Regions from separate parts of the Dickeya sp. CFBP 2040 genome, predicted to be linked through region 1. Evidence: predicted binding sites of a transcription regulator. Region 1 holds the regulator's gene; each other region holds the start of a gene.
What was found. The regulator Fur, encoded in region 1, represses iron uptake genes when iron is present. The targets are predictions, from matches to a motif close to ATAATAATGAGAACNACTATCAA.
Positions count from the first base shown of each region.

Region 2: a site for Fur is predicted at 5,744-5,766, ahead of gpmA (2,3-diphosphoglycerate-dependent phosphoglycerate mutase). Genes of this name have one in related genera too.
Region 3: a site for Fur is predicted at 3,680-3,702, ahead of Dpoa2040_RS12795 (siderophore-interacting protein). Genes of this name have one in related genera too.
Region 4: a site for Fur is predicted at 2,769-2,791, ahead of efeU (iron uptake transporter permease EfeU). Genes of this name have one in related genera too.

Region 1 covers NZ_JAAVXH010000028.1:29,555-37,169, reverse strand. The annotation lists gene nagB (glucosamine-6-phosphate deaminase) at 1-728, opposite strand, end outside; gene nagE (N-acetylglucosamine-specific PTS transporter subunit IIBC) at 1,066-2,538, shown strand; gene glnS (glutamine--tRNA ligase) at 2,703-4,361, shown strand; gene fur (ferric iron uptake transcriptional regulator) at 4,437-4,883, opposite strand; gene fldA (flavodoxin FldA) at 5,231-5,758, opposite strand; gene Dpoa2040_RS03910 (methyl-accepting chemotaxis protein) at 6,176-7,615, shown strand, end outside.
Region 2 covers NZ_JAAVXH010000051.1:20,179-27,793, forward strand. The annotation lists gene modF (molybdate ABC transporter ATP-binding protein ModF) at 1-508, shown strand, start outside; gene galE (UDP-glucose 4-epimerase GalE) at 749-1,765, shown strand; gene galT (galactose-1-phosphate uridylyltransferase) at 1,897-2,967, shown strand; gene galK (galactokinase) at 2,964-4,115, shown strand; gene galM (galactose-1-epimerase) at 4,105-5,187, shown strand; gene Dpoa2040_RS06910 (hypothetical protein) at 5,336-5,515, shown strand; gene gpmA (2,3-diphosphoglycerate-dependent phosphoglycerate mutase) at 5,791-6,543, shown strand; gene aroG (3-deoxy-7-phosphoheptulonate synthase AroG) at 6,642-7,615, opposite strand, start outside.
Region 3 covers NZ_JAAVXH010000087.1:241,951-249,565, reverse strand. The annotation lists gene sgrR (HTH-type transcriptional regulator SgrR) at 1-1,422, opposite strand, end outside; gene sgrT (glucose uptake inhibitor SgrT) at 1,617-1,817, shown strand; gene tnaA (tryptophanase) at 1,946-3,346, opposite strand; gene tnaC (tryptophanase leader peptide) at 3,447-3,557, opposite strand; gene Dpoa2040_RS12795 (siderophore-interacting protein) at 3,798-4,700, shown strand; gene leuD (3-isopropylmalate dehydratase small subunit) at 5,059-5,661, opposite strand; gene leuC (3-isopropylmalate dehydratase large subunit) at 5,674-7,074, opposite strand; gene leuB (3-isopropylmalate dehydrogenase) at 7,077-7,615, opposite strand, start outside.
Region 4 covers NZ_JAAVXH010000039.1:42,562-50,176, forward strand. The annotation lists gene Dpoa2040_RS05660 (AMP nucleosidase) at 1-1,062, opposite strand, end outside; gene Dpoa2040_RS05665 (M20 aminoacylase family protein) at 1,482-2,639, shown strand; gene efeU (iron uptake transporter permease EfeU) at 2,864-3,709, shown strand; gene efeO (iron uptake system protein EfeO) at 3,767-4,888, shown strand; gene efeB (iron uptake transporter deferrochelatase/peroxidase subunit) at 4,900-6,216, shown strand; gene Dpoa2040_RS05685 (DUF1272 domain-containing protein) at 6,269-6,496, shown strand; gene Dpoa2040_RS05690 (efflux RND transporter permease subunit) at 6,701-7,615, opposite strand, start outside.

The DNA of each region.
Region 1 (7,615 bases):
GAAGGCTCATCGCACACCATCAGCGCTTTAGCGTGTAACTGCAGGCAACTGATGGTCCACATGTGATTTACGTTGCCTTCCACCGCAGCCTGAAGGGCTTGCGCCTTGTGGCGACCACTGACCAGAATCATCACTTCTTCTGCATCCAGCAGCGTACCGACGCCCACCGTCAGGGCATATTTCGGCACCAGACTAACATCGCCGCCAAAGAAACGAGAATTAGCGATGCGTGTCTCTTCCGTCAGGGTCTTGATACGTGTGCGGGACACCAGAGAGGACGCCGGTTCGTTGAAAGCGATGTGACCATCATTGCCGACACCGCCCATGAACAGATGAATCTTGCCGTAAGACTTGATTTTTTCTTCATAACGGTGACACTCGGCGGCGATATCTTCCGCGTTGCCATTCAACAGGTTAATGTTTCCTTCCGGAATATCAACGTGGTTGAAAAAATTCTGGTACATGAAGGTACGGTAACTTTCCGGGTGGTCTACCGGTAGCCCGACGTATTCGTCCATATTGAAGGTGACGACATGTTTGAAGCTGACTTGTCCCGCATTGTATAGCGCAATCAAGGCGTTGTAGGCTTCCAGCGGCGAACTTCCGGTTGGCAGGCCAAGTATGAACGGGCGCTCCGCCGTTGGTTTGAAAGCATTGATGCGCTCGGCAATATAGCGGGCGGCCCATTTGCCAACTTCGGCGGGGGTTGTTAATGGAATTAGTCTCATGAGGTTCTCCTCGGAATCGGTTAGCAAAGGCAATTATTCGTCGGGTAAACGCAGTCGGATAGACCGGCTATCAGGTAATATGCCAACGCTGTGTTTTGATATTTAGTCTGAAGCTAGTGTAGCAAGTTTTTTTTAGACTTAAAATAAGTTGTATTAATATCGCGGCATAAACTTTTTGTATGTGCTTTTGTGGTGATAATTATCACATAATCATTGCTATTAATTTGCGTGGCGAATTATTTTTTTGGCACTCTGACCAGGCCCACATGGCTGGCGGGTGATTCGATGACAAGGCTGACAGACAATTTTATTGCCCGAAAGGGAAAGAGAGGGGAAGGTGAGTACACTCGGTTATTTACAAAAAGTGGGCCGTGCGCTGATGGTGCCTGTCGCTACATTGCCCGCGGCCGCCATCCTGATGGGGGTGGGGTATTGGATCGATCCGATTGGCTGGGGCAGTGAAAGCGCGCTGGCCGCGCTGTTGATCAAATCCGGTGCGGCTATTATCGAGCATATGGCGGTGCTGTTTGCAGTCGGTGTTGCCTACGGTATGTCGAAAGATAAAGACGGTGCGGCAGCATTGTCCGGGTTTGTTGGTTATCTGGTGTTGACTACATTGTGCTCGCCAGCAGCCGTGTCGATGATTCAGCACATCCCTCTGGCAGAGGTGCCGAAGGCGTTTGGCAAGATTGAAAACCAGTTCATCGGTATTCTGGTCGGGGTGATTTCCGCTGAGCTGTATAACCGCTACAGCCAGGTTGAGTTGCCTAAAGCGCTCTCTTTCTTCAATGGCCGTCGTCTGGTGCCGATTTTGGTTTCGCTGCTGATGATTGTGGTGGCGTTTGTGCTGATGTACGTCTGGCCGGTTATCTATAACGCGTTGGTTTCCTTTGGCGAACATGTTCAGCAGTTGGGATCGGTTGGTGCCGGTATTTATGCCTTCTTTAACCGTCTGTTGATTCCGGTCGGGCTACATCATGCACTGAATTCGGTGTTCTGGTTCGATGTGGCTGGCATTAACGACATTCCCAATTTCCTGAGTGGTCAGCAGGCGATTGATGCCGGTAAAGCCATTCCTGGCATTACCGGGCGTTATCAGGCTGGTTTCTTCCCGATCATGATGTTTGGCTTGCCGGGCGCGGCGCTGGCGATTTATCACTGTGCGCGGCCTGAAAACCGTAGCCGAGTGGCGGGAATCATGGTGGCAGCGGCCTTTGCGGCCTTTTTCACTGGTATTACCGAACCGCTGGAATTCTCCTTCATGTTTGTGGCACCAGTGCTGTATGTACTGCACGCCGTGCTGACCGGGATTTCGGTATTCATCGCTGCCAGTATGCACTGGATTGCCGGTTTTGGCTTCAGCGCTGGTTTGGTGGACCTGGTGCTGTCTACGCGTAATCCGTTGGCGACACACTGGTATATGTTGCTGTTGCAGGGCGCAGCCTTCTTCGTTATCTATTATGTGGTATTCCGCTTTACCATCACCCGCTTTAACCTGATGACGCCGGGGCGTGAAGCTGTCGCGGCGCAGTCCTCATCCGAGGGGGTAACCGCACCTGCCGGTAATACCCAATCGGTGGCGAGAGGCTATTTGCAGGCCATTGGCGGCAAAGATAACCTGACTGGGATCGATGCCTGTATTACTCGCTTGCGGTTGAGTGTGAAGGATTCCGGGCTGGTGGATGAGCCTGCTGCTCGTACTCTGGGAGCGGCTGGGGTGATTCGCCTCAATAAGCAAAGCGTGCAGATTGTCGTTGGTACCCAGGCGGAAAACATCGCAGCGGCGTTACGCGACGTTTCACAGGAATAATTCAGCAGGCGTTATCGCTGTCAGATCTCGACAAACGGAGCGTACGTAAACGTACGCTCCGTTTTTTTATCTTGAATTTTCATGAAACAAACGGTTGTTTCCCAGCGTGGCTTGTTGGATCATTAGTGGTTATGGGTTGTTTTTTTGCATTTGAGGAACCAAGCATGAGTGAGGCTGAAGCCCGCCCAACCAACTTTATTCGTCAGATTATTGATGAAGATCTGGCTACCGGTAAACACGACAATATTCAGACGCGTTTTCCTCCAGAGCCGAACGGCTATCTTCACATTGGCCACGCCAAGTCCATCTGTCTGAACTTCGGCATTGCTGAAGATTACAACGGCAAGTGCAACCTGCGCTTTGATGATACTAACCCGGTAAAAGAAGATATCGAGTACGTTGAGTCCATCAAGCATGACGTCCAGTGGCTGGGTTTTTCCTGGAGTGGCAATGTTCGCTATTCGTCTGATTATTTTGACCAGTTACACCAGTATGCGATTGAACTGATTAATAAAGGGCTGGCATATGTCGATGAGCTGACGCCGGAGCAGATCCGCGAATACCGCGGCACGCTGACGTCCCCTGGCACAAACAGCCCGTACCGTGATCGTAGCGTCGAAGAAAATCTGGCATTGTTCGAAAAGATGCGCAGCGGCGGTTTTGCTGAAGGTACAGCGTGTTTGCGTGCCAAAATCGACATGGCATCGCCGTTTATTGTGATGCGTGACCCGGTGCTGTATCGCATCAAATTTGCCGAGCATCATCAGACCGGCAATAAATGGTGCATCTATCCGATGTATGACTTTACCCATTGTATTTCCGATGCGCTGGAAGGGATCACGCACTCGCTGTGTACGCTGGAGTTTCAGGATAACCGCCGTTTGTATGACTGGGTGTTGGATAACATTACGATTGCTGCCCACCCGCGTCAGTATGAGTTTTCCCGGCTGAACCTGGAATATGCGGTGATGTCCAAGCGGAAACTGAACCAACTGGTGAACGAGAAGGTAGTAGAAGGCTGGAATGATCCGCGTATGCCGACCATCTCCGGTTTGCGCCGTCGTGGTTACACCGCTGCTTCTATCCGAGAATTCTGCCGCCGTATCGGGGTTACCAAGCAGGACAACACGGTGGAAATGGCCGCGCTGGAGTCATGTATCCGTGATGATCTGAATGAGAATGCGCCGCGAGCGATGGCGGTGCTGGACCCGGTAAAAGTGGTGATTGAGAACCTGCCGCAAGGGTATGAAGAGTGGCTTACCATGCCTAATCATCCCAATAATCCGGAGATGGGAACGCGTCAGGTGGCGTTCAGCCGTGAGGTATATATTGATCGCGCTGATTTCCGCGAGGAAGCCAACAAGCAGTACAAACGTCTGGTGCTGGGTAAGGAAGTGCGCTTGCGCAATGCTTATGTGATTAAAGCAGAGCGAATTGATAAAGATGAGCAGGGCGTGATTACTACGATTTACTGCAGCTGCGATACGGAAACCCTGAGCAAAGACCCGGCTGATGGTCGTAAAGTGAAAGGTGTGATCCACTGGGTATCAGCAGCTCATGCGCTGCCAGCACAGTTCCGTCTGTATGACCGCCTGTTCAGCGTGGCTAATCCAGGTGCAGCAGAGGATTTTCTCTCAACCATCAATCCGGATTCGCTGAGTATTGCTCAGGGGTTTGTGGAAGCTAGTCTGGGTAATGCAAAAGCTGAAAACGCTTATCAGTTTGAGCGTGAAGGTTATTTCTGCGCCGATGGTGTCTATTCCAGCCCTGACAATCTGGTATTCAACCGTACAGTGGGGTTGCGTGATAGTTGGGCAGGGTAACAGCCGCCAGACTAGCGGTAGCCAGATAAAAATAAAACCGCCGCGGCGGTTTTATTTTTGCTCAGTATCAGACGATTAGCGTTCGTCATGTGCGCTGTCGTCTTCACGGCAGTCGCCACTACTACAATGACCATACAGGTATAAGCTGTGGTTGGTCAGCTTGATGCCATATTTCTCTGAAATCTCACGCTGGCGCGCTTCGATAGACTCATCGCTGAATTCAATTACCCGACCGCAATCCAGACAGATCAAATGATCATGATGGTGCTGCTGAGTGAGTTCGAAAACGGACTTGCCACCTTCGAAGTTGTGGCGGGTAACGATACCTGCATCGTCAAACTGGTTTAACACACGGTAAACGGTGGCCAGACCAATTTCTTCACCCATATCAATCAGCTTTTTATATAAGTCTTCCGCGCTGACGTGGTGGCATTGAGGGTCCTGAAGGACTTCCAAAATTTTCAGTCGTGGAAGTGTGACTTTCAGGCCGGCCTTTTTTAATGCGGTGTTGTTGTCAGTCATGCGGATTTAGTCCTGTTACTTGCTTTATCTGGGAGGCTATTAGCCTAGTATCATCGGTTGGCTTAAAAAAGGTCACGTGTCTCAATTATAGAACCGCGCCATCGAAATGGAAACCATGGAACTTTTGCAAGATGATTCCCGTTAACTTGATGTATTCAGGCTGGTTATCTGCAAGAAACAACGTGTATGCAAGGATCGATCATTAAACATAATCCGGCTAACCGAATAGATAGTGTACCTTGTCAGAATGAAAAGTTAAAAAAATGTATTACTGATTGTGATAGGTTTTATCTATATACATACATCGGTATGGCTCTGGGTCGATTTGCCTCAGAGCCACAGGCGAATCAGGCCAGCAACTCTTTCAGATTAAGCTCGTCACTGATTTGTTTGACCCAGTTGGATACACGTTCACCGGTCAACTCTGGTTGACGATCTTCATCAATAGCCAGACCGACAAAGTGGGTGTCATCCGCCAGACCTTTAGAGGCTTCAAAGTAATAACCTTCAGTTGGCCAGTGACCAACAATGTTTGCGCCGCGCGGTTCGATGATATCGCGAATGGTACCCATGGCATCACAGAAGTACTCTGCGTAGTCTTCCTGATCTCCGCAGCCGAAGATGGCAACCAGCTTGTCGGTAAAATCAATTTCTTCCAGTGTCGGAAAGAAATCATCCCAGTCGCACTGTGCTTCACCGTAATACCAGGTCGGAATACCCAGTAGCAGAATATCAAAACGCTCAACATCTTCTTTGCTGCTTTTGGCAATGTCGTGCAGTTCGGCAACGTCGCTTCCTAGTTGCTGCTGGATCGTCTTGGCAATGTTTTCGGTATTGCCAGTGTCACTGCCAAAAAAAATGCCTATGAGAGCCATAGATAAAATAACCTCTTGATTCCTAAGGATATGGTGCCTGAGTCACCTACGATCCGCTAATAATAGCAGACACTGTCTGATGGATAAACGTGTATCTGTTGCGGTGTGCATAAATGGCATTGAAGTGACGGATTGGTTTTTTATTAACCACTTCCTTAATGTTTTTTTAATTTTTTTAAAATACGATGTTTGTATAGGAGGCTGAAAATATGGGAAATTGATTAAATATATAAATTTTATTGGCTTTTAATCGACATAAAACACTAAATGTTCCTGTGATTTTGACGATGACAGAACATGGTGCTTTATTGAATGTAAATGTGCAGCAATATTTATTACAAAGCGAGAGACTTTTTCATCGCATAACTTAGAACAAGCCTTATCTCTTCGATCAATAGCCCGTTTATGGAGTCAACTATGCAATTCCTGAAAAATATTGCCATCCGCACGGCCATGCTGTGGGTTCTTGGCATCTTCTGCGTGTTATGGGTTGCGGTTTCGGTTTACACCATGTACTCGTTCAAAACCATGAACGAAACTTCTAAAACCAGTGCGTTACTGGTTAACAATATGAACCTGGTCAATACGGGTAATGACCAATATTTTCGTATGGTCACCCGACTGGCGCGCGCGATTGACTACCGCCAGAGCGGGGATAACCAGAAAGCGGAAGAACAACTGAAGTCAGCACAGGCTGCGTTGGATTTACTGAAATCTAATCTGGAAGCATTCAAGAAGATTGACCATGCCGGCCTGTCTCAGGAATTGGTTGATGCGGTGACCCGCGACTGGAGTAATCTGATTACTCAGGGTGTCGATCCCATGTATCAACGTGCGGCAGACAAAAAATTTGATGAATACGACAAATATTCTAAAGACGTCGTTCCTGCCTTTAGCCGTCAATTCAATGTTTCTTTTACTAACTTCAACAAGGCTGGGTCGGAGATGTTCGTCGATGCCGGCAATCGGCTGGAAGCTATCACCGGTGTAGGACAGACTATTTTGCTGGCAGGCTTGGTCGCAGGTTTGCTGATGCTGTTCCTGACTGATCGCTATCTGGTGGCTTACCTGGTGCGTCCGCTTAACGATTTGCGTGACCATTTCCTGGTGATTGCTGCTGGTCGTCTGGGAAAACCGATTCTGGATTTTGGCAACAACTGTGTGGGTAAACTGTTCCCGCTGCTGCGTGATATGCAAACCAGTCTGGCTAATACCGTCAGTACGATTCGTACCAGTGCTGATTCCATTTATCAGGGCGTGTCGGAAATTGCTTCCGGTAACAACGACCTGGCGTCTCGCACTGAATCGCAGGCGGCAGCACTGGAAGAAAGCGCTGCCAGTATGGAACAGCTGACATCGACGGTGAAACAGAATGCTGAAAACGCCAGTCACGCCAGCCAACTGGCCCGCCAGGCGTCCACCACAGCCAGTAAGGGCGGTGAATTGGTAGACAACGTGGTGAAAACCATGGCGGAGATCTCCGGCAGCTCGAAGAAGATTGCTGAAATTACCAGTGTGATTAATGGCATCGCCTTCCAGACCAACATTCTGGCGCTGAATGCGGCGGTAGAAGCGGCGCGTGCGGGCGAGCAAGGGCGTGGATTTGCGGTGGTGGCGGGTGAGGTAAGAAGCCTGGCGCAGCGCAGTGCACAGGCGGCGAAAGAGATCGAAAATCTGATTGCCGAGTCGGTTCGTTGCGTGGATAACGGTTCAGCGCTGGTGGCCGATGCAGGTAGCACCATGAGCGAGATCGTTAATGCAGTGACCAATGTCACCGATATCATGTCTGAAATTGCCATTGCGTCGGATGAACAAAGTAAAGGTATTGCTCAGGCGGGTCTGGCAATCACGGAAATG
Region 2 (7,615 bases), on a different contig from region 1:
TGGTCGTCGGCGCGGCAGCGGTGAAACCATCTGGGACATCAAACGCCATATCGGCTATGTCAGCAGCAGCCTGCATCTGGAGTACCGCGTCAGTTCCAGTCTGCGCAACGTCATCCTGTCCGGTTTTTTCGATTCCATCGGCATTTATCAGGCAGTATCGGACCGCCAGCGTTTTCTGGCGGCACAGTGGTTATCGCTGCTCGGTCTGCCGGACAGTGTGGCCGATGCCCCGTTCCAGTCACTGTCCTGGGGGCAGCAACGGCTGGCGCTGATTGTGCGCGCACTGGTGAAACATCCGGCCTTATTGATCCTCGATGAACCGCTACAAGGCTTAGACCCACTTAACCGTCAGCTTATCCGCCGCTGGTTAGATATTCTGATCAGTCAGGGACAAACCCAACTACTGTTCGTTTCCCACCATGCGCAAGATGCGCCGGACTGCATCACCCACCGCCTGACTTTCGTACCAGACGGCGACAGCTATCACTATCTGATACAAACACGCTGAATACTTCACAGCACGGTTTCGCTTCAGGCGAAACCGTCAACCCAGTTAGTGATAACGTTACCACAGAGCACAACCTGTTTTCACCGTCCTCACATCGCGCTATGCTGGTTACTCGTTAAGCCAGGGAAAAGGCGAAGACTGAACCACTCGCCTCGACTATCACTATTTACGGCGCTGATCACCTTTTTCCGGTTACATCCATGCTATTTTTTCACTCAGTTTTCTGCAACAGAGGTCATTATGAAAGTATTGGTTACAGGTGGTAGCGGTTACATAGGAAGCCATACCTGTGTGCAATTGATCGCCGCCGGTCATCAGCCGGTTATCCTCGACAACCTGTGCAACAGCAAAGCCAGTGTGGCAACAGCTATTGCCCATGTCAGCGGACAGACGCCGGTGTTTTATCAGGGCGATATCCGTGACCGTGGTCTGTTGCAGACTATTTTTGCCGAGCACGATATTGGCGCAGTGATCCACTTCGCAGGTCTTAAGGCGGTGGGCGAATCCGTGCGCGAACCCATCAGTTATTACGACAACAATGTCTACGGCACGCTGACGCTGGTGGACGCCATGAAGCAGGCAGGCGTCAAAACGCTGATTTTCAGTTCATCGGCCACCGTATATGGCGACCAGCCGCACGTTCCGTATCAGGAAAGTTTCCCCACCGGTACCCCCGCCAGCCCTTATGGCCGCAGCAAGCTGATGGTAGAACAAATCCTGCAAGACCTGCACCGCGCGGAACCAGACTGGAGCGTGGTAGTGTTGCGTTACTTCAACCCGGTGGGTGCCCATCCGACAGGAGAAATGGGCGAAGACCCGCAGGGCGTGCCCAACAACCTGATGCCGTACATTGCCCAGGTGGCGGTAGGCCGCCGCGAGTCGTTGGCGATTTTCGGCAACGATTACCAGACCATCGACGGCACCGGCGTGCGGGATTATATCCATGTGGTGGACCTGGCCGACGGTCATGTCGCCGCCATGAACACTCTGCACGGCAAACCCGGCGTACACACTTATAACCTTGGCGCTGGCGTCGGTTACAGCGTATTGCAAGTGGTGGAAGCCTTCAGTCGCGCCTGCGGCAAACCGCTGCCGTATCATTTCGCGCCCCGCCGCGACGGCGACCTGCCCGCTTACTGGGCTGACTCAGAAAAAGCCGCCCGCGAACTTAACTGGCGCGTCAGTCGAACACTGGACGAAATGGCCGCTGATACCTGGCGTTGGCAATCCCTCCATCCGAATGGTTTTTCGGACTGATGGCTGGGTAAATTCATTTTTTCAGCACGTACCCTTTTTCGAAAACAATTTTTTCGATGACAGCACGCGTTTTTTGATGAAGAACGTTTTTCGACGACAAACGTTCTTCAATGACCAAGTAAGGTATCCCAATGGCGTATTTTGACCCCGTTGAACATCCGCATCGTCGTTACAACCCACTGACTGGTCAGTGGATCTTGGTATCGCCGCACCGCGCCAAACGCCCATGGCAGGGACAACAGGAAAGCGTATCCTCCGATCCGCTGCCGTCGCACGACGCCACCTGCTTTCTCTGCCCCGGCAACGTACGGGTTACCGGCGATACCAACCCTGACTATCCGGGCACCTTTGTTTTCACCAATGATTTCGCCGCACTCATGGCGGACACGCCGACTGCGCCGGAAAACAGCGACCCGCTGATGCGCTGCCAGAGCGCGCGCGGCACCAGCCGGGTCATCTGCTTTTCACCGGACCACAGCAAAACGCTGCCGGAACTGTCGCTCGCCGCACTGGAGCAGGTGGTCGCCACCTGGCAGCAACAGAGCGCCGAACTGGGGCAAACTTACCCATGGGTACAGGTGTTTGAAAACAAAGGCGCGGCAATGGGCTGCTCTAACCCACATCCGCACGGGCAGATCTGGGCCAACGACTTCCTGCCCAACGAAGCGGAACGGGAAGACCGACTGCAACGCGACTATTTCCAGCAGCACGGTTCACCGCTGCTGGTTGATTACCTGCAACGCGAATTGCAGGACGGCGCTCGCCACGTGGTGGAAACCGAGCACTGGCTGGCGGTGGTGCCCTACTGGGCGGCCTGGCCGTTTGAAACGCTGCTGCTGCCCAAAGCCCACATCCTGCGGCTGCCGGACATCACCGCGACACAGCGTCAGGATTTGGCGTTGATGCTGAAAAAACTCACCAGCCGCTACGACAACCTGTTCCAGACCTCATTCCCCTACTCAATGGGTTGGCACGGTGCCCCCTTTACCGACGGCGATCAGCAACACTGGCAGTTGCACGCGCATTTTTATCCGCCGCTGCTGCGTTCCGCCACTGTGCGCAAATTCATGGTGGGTTACGAAATGCTGGCGGAAACCCAGCGTGACTTAACCGCCGAGCAAGCCGCAGAGCGGCTGCGGGCGGTCAGCGACATTCATTACCGTGACGACAGTCACTCTCGTGATTCAGGAGTTCAGGCATGACCTTATCAGCACGCACCCAGGCGATTTTCCAGCAACAGTTCGGTTATCCGGCAGCCCTCACGGTACAGGCGCCGGGCCGGGTCAACCTGATAGGGGAACATACCGACTACAACGATGGTTTCGTTCTGCCCTGCGCCATCAACTATTCGACCACCATCAGCGCCGCACCACGCGATGACCGGCAAATTCGGGTGATTGCGGTAGATTACGACAACCAGCAGGATCAGTTTTCGCTGGATGCACTGTTCGAACATCATCCGCAGTGGCAGTGGGCGAATTATGTCCGCGGCGTCATCAAGCATCTGAAAACCCGTAGCGATGCCTTTGGCGGCGCGGATCTGGTGATAAGCGGTGACGTGCCGCAGGGGGCCGGGCTGAGTTCGTCGGCATCGCTGGAAGTGGCGGTCGGTAAAGCCATTCAGGCGCTGTACCAGCTGCCACTGGACAATGTAGCGCTGGCGCTCAACGGCCAGGAAGCGGAAAACCAGTTCGTCGGTTGCAACTGTGGCATCATGGATCAGATGATTTCAGCGCAAGGCCAGCGTGGCCATGCATTGCTGATCGATTGCCGGTCACTGGAGACACGCGCGGTATCGATGCCGGATAACGTGGCGGTGATGATTATCAACTCCAACGTCAAACGCGGTCTGGTAGACAGTGAGTACAACACTCGCCGCCAGCAGTGCGAAGCCGCAGCGCGTCATTTTCAGGTTAAAGCGTTGCGTGACGTCAGCGAGGCAGATTTTGCTGCCAATGCAGCCGGTATGGATGAGGTTGTGGCACGCCGTGCACGCCATATCATTACCGAAAATGCCCGCACGCTGGCAGCAGCCGATGCGTTGACGCGCGGCGACCTGCGCCAGATGGGCGAACTGATGGCTGCATCTCATGCCTCAATGCGGGATGATTTCGAAATCACCGTGCCGCCTATCGACACACTGGTGGAGATCGTCAAAGCGGTGATCGGCGATGAAGGCGGCGTGCGGATGACCGGCGGTGGATTTGGTGGCTGTATCGTGGCGTTGATCCCACAACAGCACGTAACAGCGGTGCAAAATGCCGTAATGCAGGAGTATCCGGCGAAAACCGGATTGCAACCCACCTGTTACGTCTGCCAAGCCTCGCCAGGAGCCGGTTATGTCGAATGACCCTGTTGAACCGCGCGCGCCGCACACGGCGCTCGCCCCGGATGGTCAGCCCTTTCAGTTGACCTTATTGCAAAATCGTCACGGCACGCGAGTGACGCTGATGGATTGGGGAGCCACCTGGCTCTCCTGCCAGTTACCGCTGTCTGGCGGCACAACGCGTGAAGTGCTGCTAGGGTGTGCGCCTGAGCAGTACCCGCATCAAACCGCCTATCTGGGCGCGTCAGTAGGGCGTTACGCCAACCGTATCGCCAACGCCACACTGCGTCAGGGCGATGCGCTGATTCGACTGAAGGCGAACCAGGGGCTGCACCAGTTACATGGCGGACCAGATGGATTCCACGCGCGGCGCTGGCAAATACTGCAACAGAGTGATGATCAGGTCACCTACCAGTTACATTCGCCGGATGGCGATCAGGGTTTTCCCGGCACACTGATCGCACAGGTCAGTTATCAACTGACTGATCAGAACGCATTGGACATTGAGTATCAGGCCGAGGTAGACCAACCCTGCCCGGTGTGCCTGACCAACCATGCCTATTTCAACCTTGATGGCGAACTGACCGACGCACGGCATCATCGGCTGCAACTGCTGGCGGATTACTATCTGCCGGTAAATCAGGACGGCATCCCCGGTGATACATTGCGGGAGGTAGCGAACAGTAGTTTCGACTTCCGCCAGCCCAAGACCCTGATGCAGGATTTTTTGTCCGATGCCGACCAGCAGGCTGTGCGCGGTTATGACCACGCCTTTCTGTTGCATCGCACCGGTGGCTCCATCGAAAGCCCAGCAGCCAACCTGTGGTCATCAGACGGCAAGGTCCACATGCAGGTCTACACCAGCGCCCCGGCGTTGCAACTCTACAGCGGTAACTTTCTGGCTGGCACGCCGTCGCGCGATGGGCCGCCTTATGCCAACCATGCCGGGCTGGCGCTGGAAAGTGAGTTTCTACCGGACAGCCCCAACCATTCGGACTGGCCACAACCCGACTGTTGGCTGAAACCCGGTAAGCGCTACCGGTCACTTACCCGTTATGCGTTCACCGTCAGTCCCACTGACGCCCCCGCAGACTGATGCATACCAGAGAGCCAGTACACTGGCTCTCTTAATTGCCATCCCTTTTAGGAATAGGTAGCGGTCTTTCCTGCTTACCGGTAACCGTTTTTCCCCGGCAAATAACAACCGCGATAGAGGGAGGGTATGTCACACGCAGGCCATGTCAATGCCGAAAAATCTTCACCAAACTCAACGCGTCAGAGCCTTTTTGAACAGCGTCAAAGACACCATGATGATTATTACACTACCAGTTATGCTGTTTGGCAGCATCTGGCTGCTGTCTCTGTTTGACTATAATTTACCTGTCGTCAATGCAGTGGAAAAATATCACCGTTGGAAAAAGTAATGGCCAACTGCTGCCATACCTGTGGTTCATGTGAATCGGCGGCATCGGCGGCACGCCATTGCTGTCGATGAGGGTAATTTCTGCACTGTTTTTGTTTCCCCATCGCCTGTGGTGGAGAAACAGACAAGCTGAAACGATAAAGCCGCTTAATTTATCGTCATTTTGGCGGCATATAAATCAGGCGGCTGAATGACTAGCGATTGCCGATAACCGCTCTCCGGCCCTATAATGAGCGTAGTTATCATAGAAATCTTAGTATATGAAGGAGTTAAGCTATGGCTGTAACTAAGCTGGTACTGGTGCGACATGGTGAGAGCCAGTGGAACAACGAAAACCGCTTCACCGGCTGGATGGATGTTGATCTGTCCGAAAAAGGCGTCAATGAAGCCAAACAGGCAGGTAACCTGCTGAAAGAAGAAGGTTTCAGCTTTGATTTTGCCTACACCTCTGTGCTGAAACGTGCCATTCACACCCTGTGGAACGTGCTGGACGAGTTGGATCAGGCATGGCTGCCAGTAGAAAAATGCTGGAAACTGAACGAACGTCACTACGGTGCGTTGCAGGGCCTGAACAAGGCGGAAACCGCTGAAAAATATGGTGACGAGCAGGTTAAACTGTGGCGTCGCGGTTTCGCGGTTACTCCACCGGAACTGACCCGTGATGACGAACGTTTCCCTGGACACGATCCGCGCTACGCGTCGCTGAGCGACAAAGAGCTGCCGCTGACTGAAAGTCTGGCGCTGACCATCGAACGCGTGGTGCCTTACTGGAATGAAAACATTCTGCCACGTATCAAAAAAGGCGAGCGCGTGATCATCGCTGCACACGGCAACTCGTTGCGTGCACTGGTGAAATATCTGGATAACATGAGTGAAGAAGAAATTCTGGAGCTGAATATCCCGACCGCAGTACCGCTGGTCTATGAATTCGACGAAAACTTCAAACCGATCAAACGCTACTATCTGGGCAATGCCGACGAGATCGCGGCCAAAGCAGCCGCAGTAGCCAATCAGGGTAAAGCGAAGTAATTCCTGATACGCCAAGACATCATCTGTAGCACAGATGATGGGAAAGTAGTAAAAAACCCGGTTTAGCCGGGTTTTTTCTTATCTGACGATAGCGGATATCAGCCGCGACGCTGACGTACTGCCGCTGCCAGTTGACGCAGCAAGCTATCGGTATCATCCCAGCCAATACAGGCATCAGTAACACTCTTGCCGTATACCAGCGGTTCACCGCTTTCAAGACTCTGGTTACCTTCCACTAAATGGCTTTCCACCATAACGCCCATGATAGCTTTCTCACCACCCGCTACCTGGCGGCATACATCTTCACAAACGTCCATCTGCTTTTTGAACTGCTTGCAGCTGTTGGCGTGGCTGAAATCGATCATCACCTGTGCTGGCAGGCCCGCGTTTTCCAGACCCACTTTCACTGCCTGCACATGCTCTTCGCTGTAGTTCGGCGCTTTACCGCCACGCAAAATAATATGACAGTCGTGGTTGCCGCTGGTATTGACTATCGCCGAATGGCCCCACTTGGTCACCGACAGGAAACAATGCGGCGCACGAGCGGCATTAATAGCGTCAATCGCTACCTTGATGGTGCCGTCAGTACCGTTTTTGAAACCCACCGGGCAAGACAAGCCAGATGCCAGTTCACGGTGCACCTGAGACTCAGTGGTACGGGCACCGATCGCCCCCCAGCTCATCAGGTCCGCCACGTACTGCGGCGTGATCATATCCAAAAATTCACCCGCTGCCGGCAAACCGGTATCGTTAATATCCAGCAATAACTGGCGGGCGATGCGCAAGCCATCATTGATCTGGAAACTGTTATCCATATGAGGGTCGTTAATCAGTCCTTTCCAACCCACAGTGGTACGCGGTTTTTCAAAATAGACGCGCATCACCACTTCTAAATCATCACGCAGTTCTTCGCGTAATTTCAGCAAACGGGCCGCATACTCTTTAGCCGCTTTCGGATCATGGATGGAGCAGGGTCCAATCACCACCAGCAGACGGTCATCATGACCTTTGAGGATGTTGTGGATAGCGTTACGGGCATTAAATACTGTCTGTGCTGCACGCTCAGTGGCAG
Region 3 (7,615 bases), on a different contig from region 1:
TTCATACAGCATGGCGAACAGGGAAAATTCCAGCGGCAGGTAGAAGTTAGCACTGCCGAGCCAGAGGTCGCTGGCGTCAGCGCCCTGACACCAGACGTCGAACTCCAGACTGCGTAGCGTCAGCGTGACGCCGTGCGATGCCAGCAGACGGCCTATGATGCTGCTTATCACCGCGTATTCGGGGTGATCGCGATAGCTGGTGAGGGTGAGGTGCGTCAGGCCGACGGGTTTTTCCCGCACTGCCCGCGGTGGGCTGTGATGCCAGCGCGGCAGCAGGCCATAAGCGGGAGACCAGTCGCTCTGGTACGGGCTATCGGCCAGGCCGAGCATCGCCACGGGGCTGAGTACCTGACATAACCAGTGACGAACCTCCGGGTCTGCCATCTGCGGCGAACGGCGGTCGAACAGCAGGAAATAGCAGCCTTCTTCAAGCCGATTTTCCAGTTCATTATCGATGGTGTCATCGCCTTGCAGCGTGACCGTGCAGGCGGGGATGATCGGCGCGTCCGGCAGCACCCAGATACTGACTTCGTCAATGAGCGCCCGGTAGCCGAAGTAATCGTCAAACGCGGCGATTTTTAACTGATTGGGGGAATTGCGTACCACTTTATACGGCCCGGTGCCGACAGGCTGGCGCATAAAATCCGGCAGTGTTTGCCATTCTTGCGGCAGGATCATCGCCGGTACGCTGCCGAGCAACCATGGCAGCCAGTTGTCCGGCGTATTGAGCCGGATATCCAGCACAAACGGTGTCGGTGACGATATATCGGTTAAATGGGAGAACAGCGGTAGCGTCTTCAGCCGGGACAACGAGGCGATCACGTCCTCCATGGTCAGTTCCCGACCATGGTGAAAACGAATCGCCGGGCGCAAATAGAAACGCCAGTGCCGCGGCGACAGCGCCTGCCAGTGGTGAGCGATATCCGGCAGCAGTTCCCCATTTTCCTCATTTAAGCTGGTCAGCCCGCTGAAAATCTGGCGGGCGATGTGGGTTTCCGAACGCCGTAACGCACTGCCGGGCAACAGGTTGTGCATGGGTCGGTAGTACAGGATACGCAACAGGTGGCGTCCTTGCCGTACACTGCGGCCAAGGTGCGACAGTAGCATCTGGCGTACGGTTTCTTTGTCGCCCACCAGTTGTACCAACTGGTCGATGCGATCCTGCTCCAGCAGGTCTTCGGCCCGCTGCTGTTGCAGCGTCAATCCAGTGTAGATAAAGCCGAGGTGCGAGCGTTTACCGCGTCCGGCTTCCGCTTGCCAGGTGAGCCAGCCTTGTCGCTGCATAGCACTCAGCAGTGAGCGGACATGACGGCGTGAGCAACTGAGCAACAGCGCCAGCTCTTGCAGCGTGGTATCGGTATCCTGACCTTGCAGGCATTGCCATAACCGGATGAATTGTTGTTGCAGGCGAGGGGAGGACATAAAAGGGGAACTCCACGATTCAAGGTCATCAATATATTTTTCCCTATATTACGCGGATACTGAATAGCAGTGAATGGTTCTGTGCGTGAACCGTCGTGAAGGGGAGGCTATATGTGCCGGTTATTCCGCTTTTATACCCGTCATACTTCAAGTTGCAGGTGCGTTGGCTTTCCTCGCTCACCCCAGTCACTTACTTGAGTAAGCTCCTGGGGATTCTCTGCGTCGCCGCCTTCCTGCAACTCGAATTATTTAGGGTATATCGTCGCTGGCTTTGCCGAGGCTGTCGTCGGGGATGGGGTGTACTCACCGCTACCCAGCGAATGGCATTGCTGTTACAGGTTACGCAGTGGCAGATCCAGGATATGGAGGAGGAAGACTATCGTCGCTGGCTGTAAAGCTGACGGCATCAAATGAGAGTGAGAACGTCGGCGGGAAACCGCCGTAGTGTTCTGAGTAATGGTGCTGTTCACCAGCCAGCGGCGTGTTCCGCTGGCTTTTTTATGGCAGGTTTTCTGGTGGCGTGTTATTCCACCGGTTTCAGCCGGGCGACAAAGTGGCGCAATACCGGCGGCTCATAGGTGAAGGTCAGCCCTTTGATGCTGCTGGCTCTCTCCTTGAGTGCAATCAACGAATCGGCGATGTAATCCATGTGATCGTTGGTATACACCCGGCGTGGAATGGTCAGGCGCAGCAGTTCCAGCGGCGAGGGTTTCTGTTCGCCAGTATCCGGGTCCCGTCCCAGCAGTAATGAGCCGATTTCTACGCTGCGAATGCCCGCTTCCAGATACAGCTCGTTATTCAGCGCTTGTGCCGGGAACTGTTCCGCCGGGATATGCGGCAGCAGCTTTTTCGCATCGACAAACACCGCGTGCCCACCTACCGGGTACTGAATTGGGATACCACCGGCGCGCAGGCGTTCGCCAAGGTAGGTCACCTGACCGATGCGGTAAGTCAGATAATCTTCGTTCATGCCTTCTTCCAGACCGATGGCCAGTGCTTCCATGTCGCGCCCAGCCAGTCCGCCGTAAGTGACGAACCCTTCCATTGGCACACAGCGAATGCGCACCTCGTTGAACAGCTCTTCGTCGCTGCGAAAACAGCACAGGCCGCCAATGTTCACCATCGGGTCCTTCTTCGCTGACATGGTGAGCATGTCGCCGTATTGGTACATCTCATGGACGATCGCTTTGATCGAGCGGTTCTCATAACCGGCTTCACGTTGTTTAATAAACCAGGCATTTTCACAGAAGCGTGCGGAGTCGATCACCACCGGAATACCGTGTTGCTGCGCGATGCGATACACCTCACGCATATTGCCCATTGAAATCGGCTGGCCGCCGGAGCTGTTGCAGGTGACGGTGGTGATGATGGCCACGACGTTGTCCGCACCGTGTTGCTCGATGGTGGTCTGTAACAGGTCAAGGTCGAAATCGCCTTTCCAGTCGTAATAGGTGGTGGTGTCGAAGGCTTTTGGTGTCACCACGTTGATGGCGCGCGCGCCGTTCAGCTCCACATGGGCAGCGGTGGTGTCGAAATGGAAGTTAGAAATAAACACCGGTTTTTTACCGCCACCTGCACGCTGCTTTTTGGCTATCAGACACGGGAACAGAATCTGTTCTGCCCCACGCCCCTGATGGGTAGGAATGGTAAACGGATACCCCAGCAGCGTTTGTACTTTTTCACACAGATGGTAGTAGTTGCGCGACCCGGCGTAGGCTTCGTCGCCCATCATCAACCCTGCCCACTGACGGTCGCTCATGGCGCCGGTGCCGGAGTCGGTCAGCAGGTCGATGTAGACATCCTCGCTGCGCAACAAAAACGGGTTATAGCCTGCTTCCTGCAAGGCTTTTTCCCGGTCGTCGCGGGTGGTCATACGGATGTTTTCTACCATTTTGATGCGAAAAGGTTCAGGGATGCGTTTCATGCAATATCTCCATGACGCCAGTCAGCAGGCAGGTTTGCCGCTGTATGACGTCAAAAATAATAAATTGAAATAAAAGGGGAAAAATCAGCGTCAGGCTGAATCAGGCATGAAACGAGCGTGGGAAATCGTCGGTAAGGCGGTGGTCGATGTTGAACCAGGGGCGACAGTCGCCGGAGAGGCTCAGGCGATAACACCGGATGATGCGTGTCATGAGGTCTCCTTATCTCGTGAATAACGAACAATCAGCATAGGCGAAAAGTGCCGGACAAAACCGTGATCCCACAGGCAATCCAAAGTGGGGAAGTCATGGTTTATTTGAGAATGTAAATTGAATTAATAATATTTCTCATTACTTATTTTAGATGGTAAAACTGTGCGGAGTTTGGCATCAGTACATCGTTTTCAGACCGTGTTGCTGGAGAATCACTAAAAAAAGAGGTAAGGGCGGGTTATGGCTGGGGTAAAGGAATATAAAGTATTTGATGTTAGGTTGGCTCACAAAACATTGCTTACTCCATCGCTGATGCGTTGTGTATTCAGGGGAGAGGCGGTGAAGATGATGAAGATTTGCTCGCCGGATCAACGTATTAAAGTGTTACTGCCCGCCGAAGACGGCACGCCGCCGCGCCTGCCGGATGTCGGCGAGTGGTATAAGCTGGTGCAGGCGATGCCCAAATTACAACGCCCAATCCCCCGCACTTACACCCTTCGCAGTCTGGATACCGACGCTGGCGAAATGGTGGTGGAATTCGTGGTGCATGGCACCGAAGGACCGGCTTCGGCCTGGGTACTGAGCGCACAACCCGGTGCAGTGTTGCAGGTGGTAGCGCCGCGCGGCGATTTTGCCGGTGATAATGGCGGCTACGAGTGGGTGCTGTCGGAAAACACCCGTCATGTGCTGCTGATGGGCGATGAAACTGCATTACCGGCGATCAAAGGCATTCTGGAACAGTTGGCGCAGCAGGATAACCCACCGCAGGTGCAGGCGTTTATCGAAGTACCGTTACAGGCCGATTGCACTGACGATTATCGCAATTTGCCGTTCGCCGAGGTGGTCTGGTTGCCGCGTGAAGGCACGGGCGCGACCTATGGTGAGCGTTTGCTGGAGGCGGCACGCCATTGGTCATGCCCGACAGCACAGGTGCAGGCAAGCCCTGTTATGGTGACGGATATTGCTGATGGTGAGAAGGTCTGGGAACCGGCCAGTGCGCAGCAAGGGCAGTTCTTCGGGTGGGTAGCGGCTGAATCCTCAGCGGTGAAGGCGTTGCGCCGGTATCTGCTGGCAGAAAAAGGCCTGGCGCAGGAATCCGTCACCTTTATGGCCTACTGGAGCCGTGGTCCGCGTTCTCATTGAGGTTGTCGACAAACAACCGCGTTGTTTTTGTTGCTGACGAGTTTATGCAAGACCGGTGGGAGGTTTCGTGCGCGATAACGTCGATTCTCCCTTTGCAGCACCGCCGCACGCACGACAAGGAGAGGCTCAGACGCCGCCTCTCCTTGACCACTGGCTTGAGGGCTAAACTGTGCCGCTTCGCGGTTCCTTCGGCGTTCGCCTTCGCTGTTCGGGCCGCCCGTGACGCGTTCCAGACGCGGCACGGGCTTTCGCGGCATCCATGCCGCTCACCCGGCGAAGTCACCCACCTCAGCACAGTTTTTGACGCCGGAAAACCCTTTATCTGCACTTAAGTGGTTTAAAAGCCCACAAAGCCAAACTAGCGTAGAAACGCCGGTTGTTGCTGCTCGTAACGGGCGATGGCGTCCTCGTGCTGCAGCGTCAGGCCGATGCTGTCCAGACCGTTGATCATGCAGTGACGGCGGAAGCTGTCTATCTCAAACGAGTAGGTGTTGTCACCCGCTTTAACCTGCTGAGCTTCCAGATCCACGGTGAAGGTAATGCCTTCATGGCTGGCTACCAGTTTGAACAGGTCGTCGATATCGGCATCGCTCAGTTTGACCGGCAACAGTTGGTTGTTGAACGAGTTGCCGTAGAAAATATCGGCAAAGCTCGGTGCGATCACCACCTTAAAACCGTAGTCGGTCAGCGCCCACGGCGCGTGCTCGCGGGAAGAGCCGCAGCCGAAGTTTTCGCGTGCCAGCAGAATGCTGGCACCTTTATAGCGCGGCTGGTTCAGCACGAAGTCCGGGTTAGGCTGCTGGCCAGCGTCATCCAGAAAACGCCAGTCGTGGAACAGATGCTGACCGAAACCGGTACGGGTCACCTTTTGCAGAAACTGCTTCGGGATAATCGCATCGGTATCGACGTTGGCGGCATCCAGCGGCACCACCAAACCAGTGTGTTGGGTAAATTTAGCCATGGATTGCCTCTCTTAATTCAGTTCACGAATGTCTGCGAAACGACCAGTAACCGCTGCCGCAGCCGCCATCGCCGGGCTGACCAGATGGGTACGACCGCCACGGCCCTGACGCCCTTCAAAGTTACGGTTGCTGGTAGACGCGCAGCGCTCGCCCGGATTCAGACGGTCGTTATTCATCGCCAGACACATGGAGCAACCGGGCAGACGCCATTCGAAACCGGCATCCAGGAAGATCTTGTCCAGACCTTCGGCTTCCGCCTGCGCTTTAACCGGGCCAGAACCGGGCACGACATAGGCTTGCACGCCGTCGGCCACTTTGCGTCCTTTGGCAATGGCGGCGGCGGCGCGCAAGTCTTCAATACGCGAGTTGGTGCAGGAACCGATAAATACTTTGTCGATAGCGACTTCCGTCAGTTTTACACCCGGCTGCAAGCCCATATACGCCAGCGCTTTTTCCGCCGAAGCGCGTTCCACCGGGTCGTTGAAGGATTCCGGCATCGGAATGATTTGGTCAACGGCGATCACCTGACCGGGGTTAGTACCCCAGGTCACCTGCGGGGCGATATCGGCGGCGTTCAATGTCACTACTGCGTCGTAGTGGGCATCGGCATCGGAACGCAGGGTTTTCCAGTATGCTACTGCGGCGTCCCAGCCGCTGCCGGTGGGGGCGAACTGACGGCCCTTCAGGTAAGCGAAGGTGGTGTCGTCCGGGGCCACCAGACCCGCTTTGGCGCCCATTTCGATCGCCATATTGCACAGGGTCATGCGACCTTCCATGCTCAGCGCTTCAATAGCTTTTCCGGTGAATTCCACGACATGGCCAGTACCGCCGGCGCTGCCGGTTTTACCGATGATTGCCAGCACGATGTCTTTAGCGGTGATGCCCGGTGCCGCATCCCCCACGACCTCGATCTTCATGGTTTTGGCGCGGCCTTGTTTCAGTGTCTGCGTCGCCAGTACATGCTCGACCTCAGAGGTACCGATACCGAATGCCAGTGCGCCGAACGCGCCGTGGGTGGCGGTGTGGGAGTCGCCGCAGACGATGGTCATCCCCGGCAGCGTCATACCTTGTTCTGGCCCGATAACGTGTACGATGCCCTGAAATGGGTGGTTCAGGTCATACAGTTGTACGCCAAATTCGGCGCAGTTCTTAATCAGTTCCTGCATCTGGATGCGCGCCATTTCGCCACTGGCGTTAATGTCACGCGTTTGAGTGGACACGTTATGGTCCATGGTGGCGAAGGTTTTGCCCGGCTGACGGACTTTACGGCCCATGGCGCGCAAACCGTCAAATGCTTGCGGCGAGGTCACCTCATGCACCAGATGGCAGTCGATATACAACAGCGGGGTTTCATTCGGTGCTTCATGCACTACGTGTGCATCGAACAGCTTCTGATATAAGGTCTTACCCATGATTACGCCCCTTCTGCTACAAATCGGGCAATGGCATCGCCCATTTCGTCGGTGGTGACGGCTTTGCCGCCGTTAGCCAGATCGCCGGTGCGGTAACCTTCCGCCAGCGCCTGGTTGACTGCCTGCTCAATCGCGGTGGCGGCGTCATCCGCCCCCAGGCTGTAGCGCAGCAGCAACGCGGCGGACAGAATTTGGGCGATCGGGTTGGCGATGTTCTTGCCGGCGATATCCGGTGCGGAACCGCCCGCTGGTTCGAACAGACCAAAGCCCTGCTCGTTGAGGCTGGCGGACGGCAACATGCCCATCGAACCGGTGATCATTGCGCACTCGTCGGACAGAATGTCGCCGAACAGGTTGGAACACAGCAGCACGTCAAACTGAGACGGGTCTTTAATCAACTGCATGGTGGCGTTGTCGATGTACAGATGATTCAACTGGACATCCGGGTAGTCGCGTGAGATTTCGTTGACGATTTCGCGCCACATGATCGAGCTTTGCAGCACGTTAGCTTTATCGATGGAGGTGACGATGCTGCGGCGTT
Region 4 (7,615 bases), on a different contig from region 1:
GTCATACAAGGCGCGTTGTACTTCGGCAATACTGGGGATTGGGATATCCGGCGGCAACACCGAATCCAGCACATGATCGTCGCGCAGGTAGGCATGTGCCAGCACATAATCACCGATATTCTGACTTTCCCGCAGGCCGCCACAGTGGCCGATCATCAGCCAGGCGTGTGGTCGCAGTACCGCCAGATGATCGCAGATGGTTTTGGCGTTAGGCGGCCCGACGCCAATGTTCACCAGCGTAATGCCGCGCCCTTCGCGCGAGATCAAATGATAGGCCGGCATCTGATGATTTTTCCATGCCAGATCGGATACCGCCTGCTGCGGGTTCTCGGTGTCGGCGGTGATCATTGCGCCGCCTGCGCAGGCCAATGCCCGGTACGGGCTGGAGGGATCGGCAATCTGATCACAAGCCCAGCGTACGAACTCATCAACGTAACGGGTATAGTTGGTAAACAGCACAAACGGCTGGAAGTGCTCGGCGCGGGTGCCGGTGTAGTGGCGCAGGCGTGCCAGAGAAAAGTCAGTACGCAGCGCGTCAAAGTGTGACAAGGGGAAATGGTCAAGCGTCTGTAGCAGACCATCAGCGGTTTCATCGCCGATAAGCGCCAGCGATGTGGTGGGGAAATGCTGCGCCAGAGCAGCACTCATTGAGCGTTCCAGCTTCAGATTGGCACCGTCGATCACATAGGGGTAAGGGATCTCTTTGTCCGATGGTGCGACGTCGATAGTGGCCGAATAATCGTTTTCCAGAATTGCCAGTTGTTCCGCCAGATAATGCCGGAACAACTGTGGACGGGTGACGGTGGTGCGGTAGCTGCCGCCGTGGGTAAGGCGGCCATACGCACGGGTTTTGCTGTGCTTTTGCGACAGTCCGTCCCAGGTAATGCGCAGTTCCGGATACACAAACAGCCCATTGGCGCGAGCGGCGGCATCCGGCAGGGTGCCGTGGTTAATGAAATCGCCGATTGCGGTACGCAGCGCTCTGACTGCGCCATCATACAGCGCTTCCAGTCGGTCCAGCGCCTCGCTGGCAGACAGGCCAGCGGCAGGTGCGTCACTCATTTTTACTCCTTTCTTCTGATGCGATGGCTAATGCCATACTGTGGGGTTCATTGTGGCACACCACACATCACGGCACGATGGGAGAAACGTGAATTTGAAAAGTCAGTTTGTTGATGTTGTTGTGTTTGTATAGCGATGAAACACGCACTCACCTCTTATTTTTCCTGAAAAAATCTATGCCACGTAAGTCTGTGCCACGTCATGTCAATCTGTGCTACGTCAGTCGCCATAGGCGTTATACGCAAAGCAGGGTGGATTGTTCACGAAGCGTTATGCCAAAAGTATCTTTACTGTCCGGCAGATAATCTTTGTCCGTATTGGTGGCTGGGGTAGAGTAAGTCATCATTAGGGTGACTGAGTCTGGGGCAAAATACACATCGGAGCAGGTGGCTGAGGTGTGAATCAATGAGGAGGAGAGTATGGGGATTTCTCCGGCGCTGATTGCGCAGGCCATTGAGTGGCGGCACAAATTACATGCTAATCCGGAACTGGGTTATCATGAACGCCAGACATCCGAAATGGTAGCGACGTTGCTGTCTCGCTTTGGCTTTCAGGTCCATACCGGGTTGGCGGAAACGGGCGTGGTGGGAACGCTGGAAAATGGCCCTGGGCCGATCATCGGATTGCGTGCCGATATGGATGCGCTACCGGTTACGGAACTGGGCAGTCTTCCCTATAAATCTCAACACCCCGGCGTGATGCACGCCTGTGGTCATGACGGGCATACCGCGATGCTGCTGGCGGCGGCGAGCCATCTCAGCGAGACTCGCCGTTTCAGCGGGACGGTGCGAGTCATTTTCCAGCCGGCGGAAGAAAACCTTGGCGGTGCGCGTCGTATGGTGGAAGAAGGGCTGTTTACCCGTTTCCCGATGGATGGCATTTATGCATTGCATAACTGGCCGGGACTGCCTGTTGGACATGCCGGATTGAACTGCGGCGCCATGATGGCCTCGCTTGATTCGTTTGAAATTGTACTGACCGGCAAAAGCTGTCATGCCGCTATGCCGGAAAATGGCGCTGACCCTATCGTGGCCGCTTCTCAGTTGGTGTTATCGTTACAGACTATCCCTTCCCGACGCCTGTCGCCTCAGTCGTCTGTAGTGATCAGTATCACGCAGATTGCGGGTGGCGAGGCCATCAACGTTATTCCGGAAAAAGTGGTGCTGCGTGGTACGCTGCGTTGCCTGCAAGCCTCGGTGCGTGAACAGGTAAAGGCATTAATTGCGCAGTTTGTGGCGCAAATTCCTGAGGTGTTCGGCGTGACGGGGTCGATGAGTTATTACCCTGGTTATCCGGTGACTTGCAATAATGCGCGGAGTGCGCAAACGGTACGCGAGGTAGCGGAAACGATATTTGGTGCGAATCAGGTACATTGGGACATCGCTCCTTCTATGGCATCTGAAGATTTCGCCTGTATGCTCGAATACTGTCCCGGCGCTTATTTCTGGTTGGGGGCAGATGGTGATACCCCATCCCACCCATTGCACAATGCCAGGTATGACTTTAATGACGCGTTGATTCCGCACGGCGTTGCCATGTGGGTGGCGTTAGTGGAAAAGCAGTTACCGATGAAATAAGTGGCTGTTAGCAATTAAGTAAATGGTTCCAGCCCCAGCGCTGGGCGGCGACGAATGAAACCGAAACGTTGCCCGCTGGCGCTGAAATATTTGATTAGAAAAAATTACTTTACCCCACCTTACATTTTCTCATTAATAAGAACTATTATCATTCTTTATCCTATTTGTATTCCTGCGCAGTGTGCTCGTCTGCGTGCTGGGTTTGCCTGAAGGAGTATTCATCCATGTTCGTTCCATTACTCATCATGTTCCGAGAGGGACTGGAGGCCGCGTTGATCGTCAGCCTGATTGCCAGCTACCTGAAACGCACCCAGCGTGAACAGTGGTTAGGGGCGGTCTGGATAGGGGTTGCGCTGGCACTGGCGTTATGTTTAGCGCTTGGGGTGTTCATCAACGCCACTACCGGCGAGTTTCCGCAAAAACAACAGGAACTATTTGAAGGGATAGTGGCGGTTATTGCGGTGATCATTCTGACCTACATGGTGTTTTGGATGCGCAAGGTGTCGCGTTCGGTACGCCTTCATCTGGAAGGCGCTATCGATCAGGCGCTCAGTGCCAGCCGACGTCAGGGGTGGGCGCTGGTGGCGATGGTGTTCTTCGCCGTGGCGCGTGAAGGGCTGGAGTCGGTGTTCTTTCTGCTGGCGGCATTCCAGCAGGATGTCGGCATTTACGCGCCGCTCGGCGCTGTACTGGGGCTGCTGTGTGCCGTCGTGGTCGGGATGATGATCTATTGGGGGGGAGTGAAACTGCGGCTGGCCCAGTTCTTCAAATGGAGCAGCCTGTTCATTCTGTTTGTTGCCGCCGGTCTGGCAGCCGGAGCAATCCGCGCTTTTCACGAAGCGGGGTTGTGGAATCAATTTCAGCAAATCGCGTTCGATTTTAGCGCCACGCTGTCAACCCATACCCTGACTGGCACGCTGCTGGAAGGGATGTTTGGCTATCAGGAAACCCCGACGGTTAGCGAAGTGGTGGTCTATTTTCTGTATCTGACTCCGGCGCTGGTGTTCTTTTTCATGCCGCAACGTATGGAGCCAGCCACGGCGCCGATGGCGCGTAAGCATCACCATTAATTATTGTCACAACTAACAACTATCACAGTTAACAATTAATGTAAAAGGGATAATTCTATGTCTACACCATTGTTCCGCCGCTCAGCGCTGTGCGCTGCCCTGCTGGTTTTTCCTGCATTCAATGCGCTGGCCGCGGATATTCCGCAGGTTAAGATAACGGTTAATGACAAGCAGTGCGAGCCGATGCAAGTCACGGTAGCCGCGGGTAAAACGCAGTTTGTCGTCACCAACGCCAGCCAGAAAAACCTGGAATGGGAAATCCTCAAAGGGGTGATGGTGGTGGAAGAGCGTGAGAATATCGCACCGGGCTTTACCCAGAAAATGACTGCCAACCTGGAGCCGGGAGAGTACGACATGACGTGCGGTCTGCTTAGCAACCCGAAAGGTAAACTGGTAGTGACTGCCAGCGATGATGCCGCCGTCGCAAAAACCAACGTGTTGGATCTGGTCGGGCCGATTGCCGAATACAAAGTGTACGTTACCAAAGAAGTGGAAGGATTGGTGCAGCAGACCAAACTGTTCACCGCCGCTATCAAAGCCGGCAAGCTGGAAGAGGCACGTAAGCTGTATGCGCCGACCCGTCAGCACTACGAACGTATTGAGCCGATTGCCGAACTGTTCTCCGATCTGGACAGCAGTATCGATGCCCGTGAAGACGACTACGAGAAGAAAGCCGATGACCCGAAATTCACCGGTTTCCACCGGCTGGAGAAAGCGTTGTTTGCCGATCACTCCACCAAAGGTATGGGGCATTACGCCGATCAACTGTATGCCGATACACAGGAACTGCAAAAACGCATCGCCAGCCTGACATTCCCGCCGAGTAAGGTGGTGGGCGGCGCATCCGGCTTGATTGAAGAAGTCGCCGCAACCAAGATCAGCGGCGAGGAAGATCGCTACAGCCGCACCGATCTGTGGGATTTCCAGGCCAACGTTGACGGCGCGCAGAAAATTGTCAACCTGCTGCGCCCACTGCTGGAGAAAGCCAATAAGCCGTTGCTTGGCAAGATCGACGCCAACTTCAAAACAGTCGATGGCGTGCTGGCGAAGTACAAAACTAAAGACGGATTTGAATCCTACGAAAAACTGAGTGATGCCGACCGCACGGCGCTGAAAGGGCCGATCACCACACTGGCGGAAGACCTGGCGCAATTGCGTGGCGTGCTTGGACTGGACTGAGGCGAGCTATCATGAGTCATACCACTGGCCCGCAGGACGGGCCACACGCTTCTCACCCTTCTGCTTGTCCGGCGGCGCAACCGGACATTGCCTCGCCGTCGCGTCGTCGCTTGTTGCAGGGGCTGGGCATGATGGGCGGGGCGTTGGCGCTCGGCGCTGACCGGCTGGCGCAGGCGGAAGATAAACCGCAGGCGCCGCAGGATGAACGCTGGGAAAAACAGCCGTTTCTTGGCGAACATCAGGCGGGGATCGTCACGCCGCAACAGGCGGCGATGATGCTGGTGGCGTTTGATGTGCTGGCGACCAGCAAGCCCGATCTAAACCGGTTGTTCCAGTTGCTGACTCAGCGTATCGCGTTTCTGACGCAGGGCGGCAAGGTGCCGGACGTTGATCCGCGCCTGCCGCCGTTGGACTCCGGCATCATGGGACCGGAGATCTATCCGGACAATCTCACCATCACCGTGTCGGTTGGCGCATCGCTGTTTGATGAGCGGTTTGGCTTGCAGGCGCTCAAGCCGCTGAAACTGCAACGCATGACCCGCTTTCCCAATGATGCGTTGGACGCCAGCTTGTGTCATGGCGACCTGTTGTTGCAGATTTGCGCCAATACTAACGAAACGGTGCTGCACGCGCTGCGCGATATCATCAAACAGACGCCGGACTTGCTCAGTGTGCGCTGGAAGCGGGAAGGATTTATCTCCGCGCACGCGGCACGCAGTAAAGGCAAGGAAACGCCGGTTAATCTGCTGGGCTTCAAAGACGGCACTGCTAACCCTGATACCAGAGATAGGGCGTTGATGGATCAGATCCTGTGGGTTGGCGCAGAGTCCGGTGAACCCGCATGGGCGGTGGGCGGCAGTTATCAGGCGGCGCGGATCATCCGTTTCCATGTTGAATTCTGGGATCGCACGCCACTGCAGGAGCAGCAAACCATTTTTGGTCGGGAAAAACACAGCGGCGCGCCGCTGGGCATGGCCCACGAACATGATGAACCGGATTACAGCCGCGACCCGCAAGGTAAGGTGATTCCGCTGGATGCGCATATTCGTCTGGCTAATCCGCGTACCCCGGAAACCCGCGCCAACCTGATGCTGCGCCGCGGCTACAGCTACTCGCTGGGCGTCTCCAATTCCGGCCAGTTGGATATGGGGCTGCTGTTCGTCTGTTATCAGGCCGATCTGGAAAAAGGTTTTCTGACGGTGCAGAAACGGCTCAATGGCGAACCGCTGGAGGAGTACATCAAGCCGATTGGCGGCGGTTATTTCTTTGTACTGCCGGGGGTAAAAAGCGCGGATGACTGGCTGGCAAGCCGATTGCTGACAGCGTAACCTCAGGCAGGCATGATAACGGGATAACCCCTGAACAACAGGAGTACACACTATGCTGGAATTACGGCCTAACTGCGAATGTTGTGATGTTGACCTGCCGCCGGATTCATTGCTGGCGCGGATTTGCTCATTTGAATGCACCTTTTGCGCTGATTGTGCGCAGGAGAGACTGCACGGCCACTGTCCCAACTGTGGCGGCGAACTGGTTCGGCGACCTGTCCGGCCTGCGGAAAAACTGGTGAATAACCCGGCTTCGACCCGGCGGGTGCTTGCCCGCTAGTGCCTCGGTTGGTCGCTAATGTTTGTCGTTGAGGTCTGTTCTGATGTAAAAAGCCCGTCGGCACTGGTGCCGATGGGCTTTTTACTATCATTGATTACTACGTGCATTGATTACTACGTGGATGCCGGGCGAGCAACAGCTTGCGTTTCTTTTCCCGTTCGGCGACCTGCCGTGACTTTCGGGCTGGTCGCCGTTCCCATCGTTTTAGTGATCGGTCATGTTTTGAGTTCGACGGGCTTTGCGCCAGCGGTCATAGCGTTCCTGTAGGTTCATCACCACCACAAAAAACACCGGTACGAAAAACACCGCCAGTACGGTGGCGCTGACCATACCGCCGAATACGCCGGTGCCGATGGCGTGTTGGGTTTCCGCACTGGCGCCTGACGCCAACATTAACGGTACCACTCCCAGCGCAAACGCCAGCGAAGTCATCAGGATCGGGCGCAGGCGCAGGCGTGCTGCCATCACTGCGGCATCAGCCAGTTCATACCCTTGCTCGCGCAGCTGTCTGGCGAACTCGACGATCAGGATGGCATTCTTGGCGGACAGCCCAATGACGGTAATCAGTCCCACCTTGAAGAACACATCGTTTGGCATATCGCGCAGCAGTACCGCCAGCACGGCGCCGAGCAGCCCCAGCGGCACCACCAGCATCACTGACAGGGGAATCGACCAGCTTTCATACAGTGCCGCCAGCACCAGAAATATCACCACCATCGACAGCAGCAGCAACATCGGCGCTTGTGTGGCGGATTGCCGTTCCTGTAGCGATTGCCCGGTCCACTCGATGCTGAAACCTGGCGGCAGTTGCGCGGCCAGCCGTTCCATCTCCGCCATTGCCTTGCCGCTGGAGACGCCCGGTGCGGCAATGCCGGAGATTCGCGCCGCCAGAACGCCCTGATAGCGCGTCAGTTGCAACGGGGTATCGCTCCAGACCGGCGTGACCACTTCTTTCAGCGACACCATACCGCCTGCGGTATTGCGCACATACAGTTTGAGCACGTCATCCAGTTGCATACGTGCCGGCGCATCGGCCTGAATGATCACCTGCTGCATCCGGCCAGCGTTCGGGAAGTCGTTTACATACAGTGAGCCGATGGCGGCCGATAGCGTATCGCT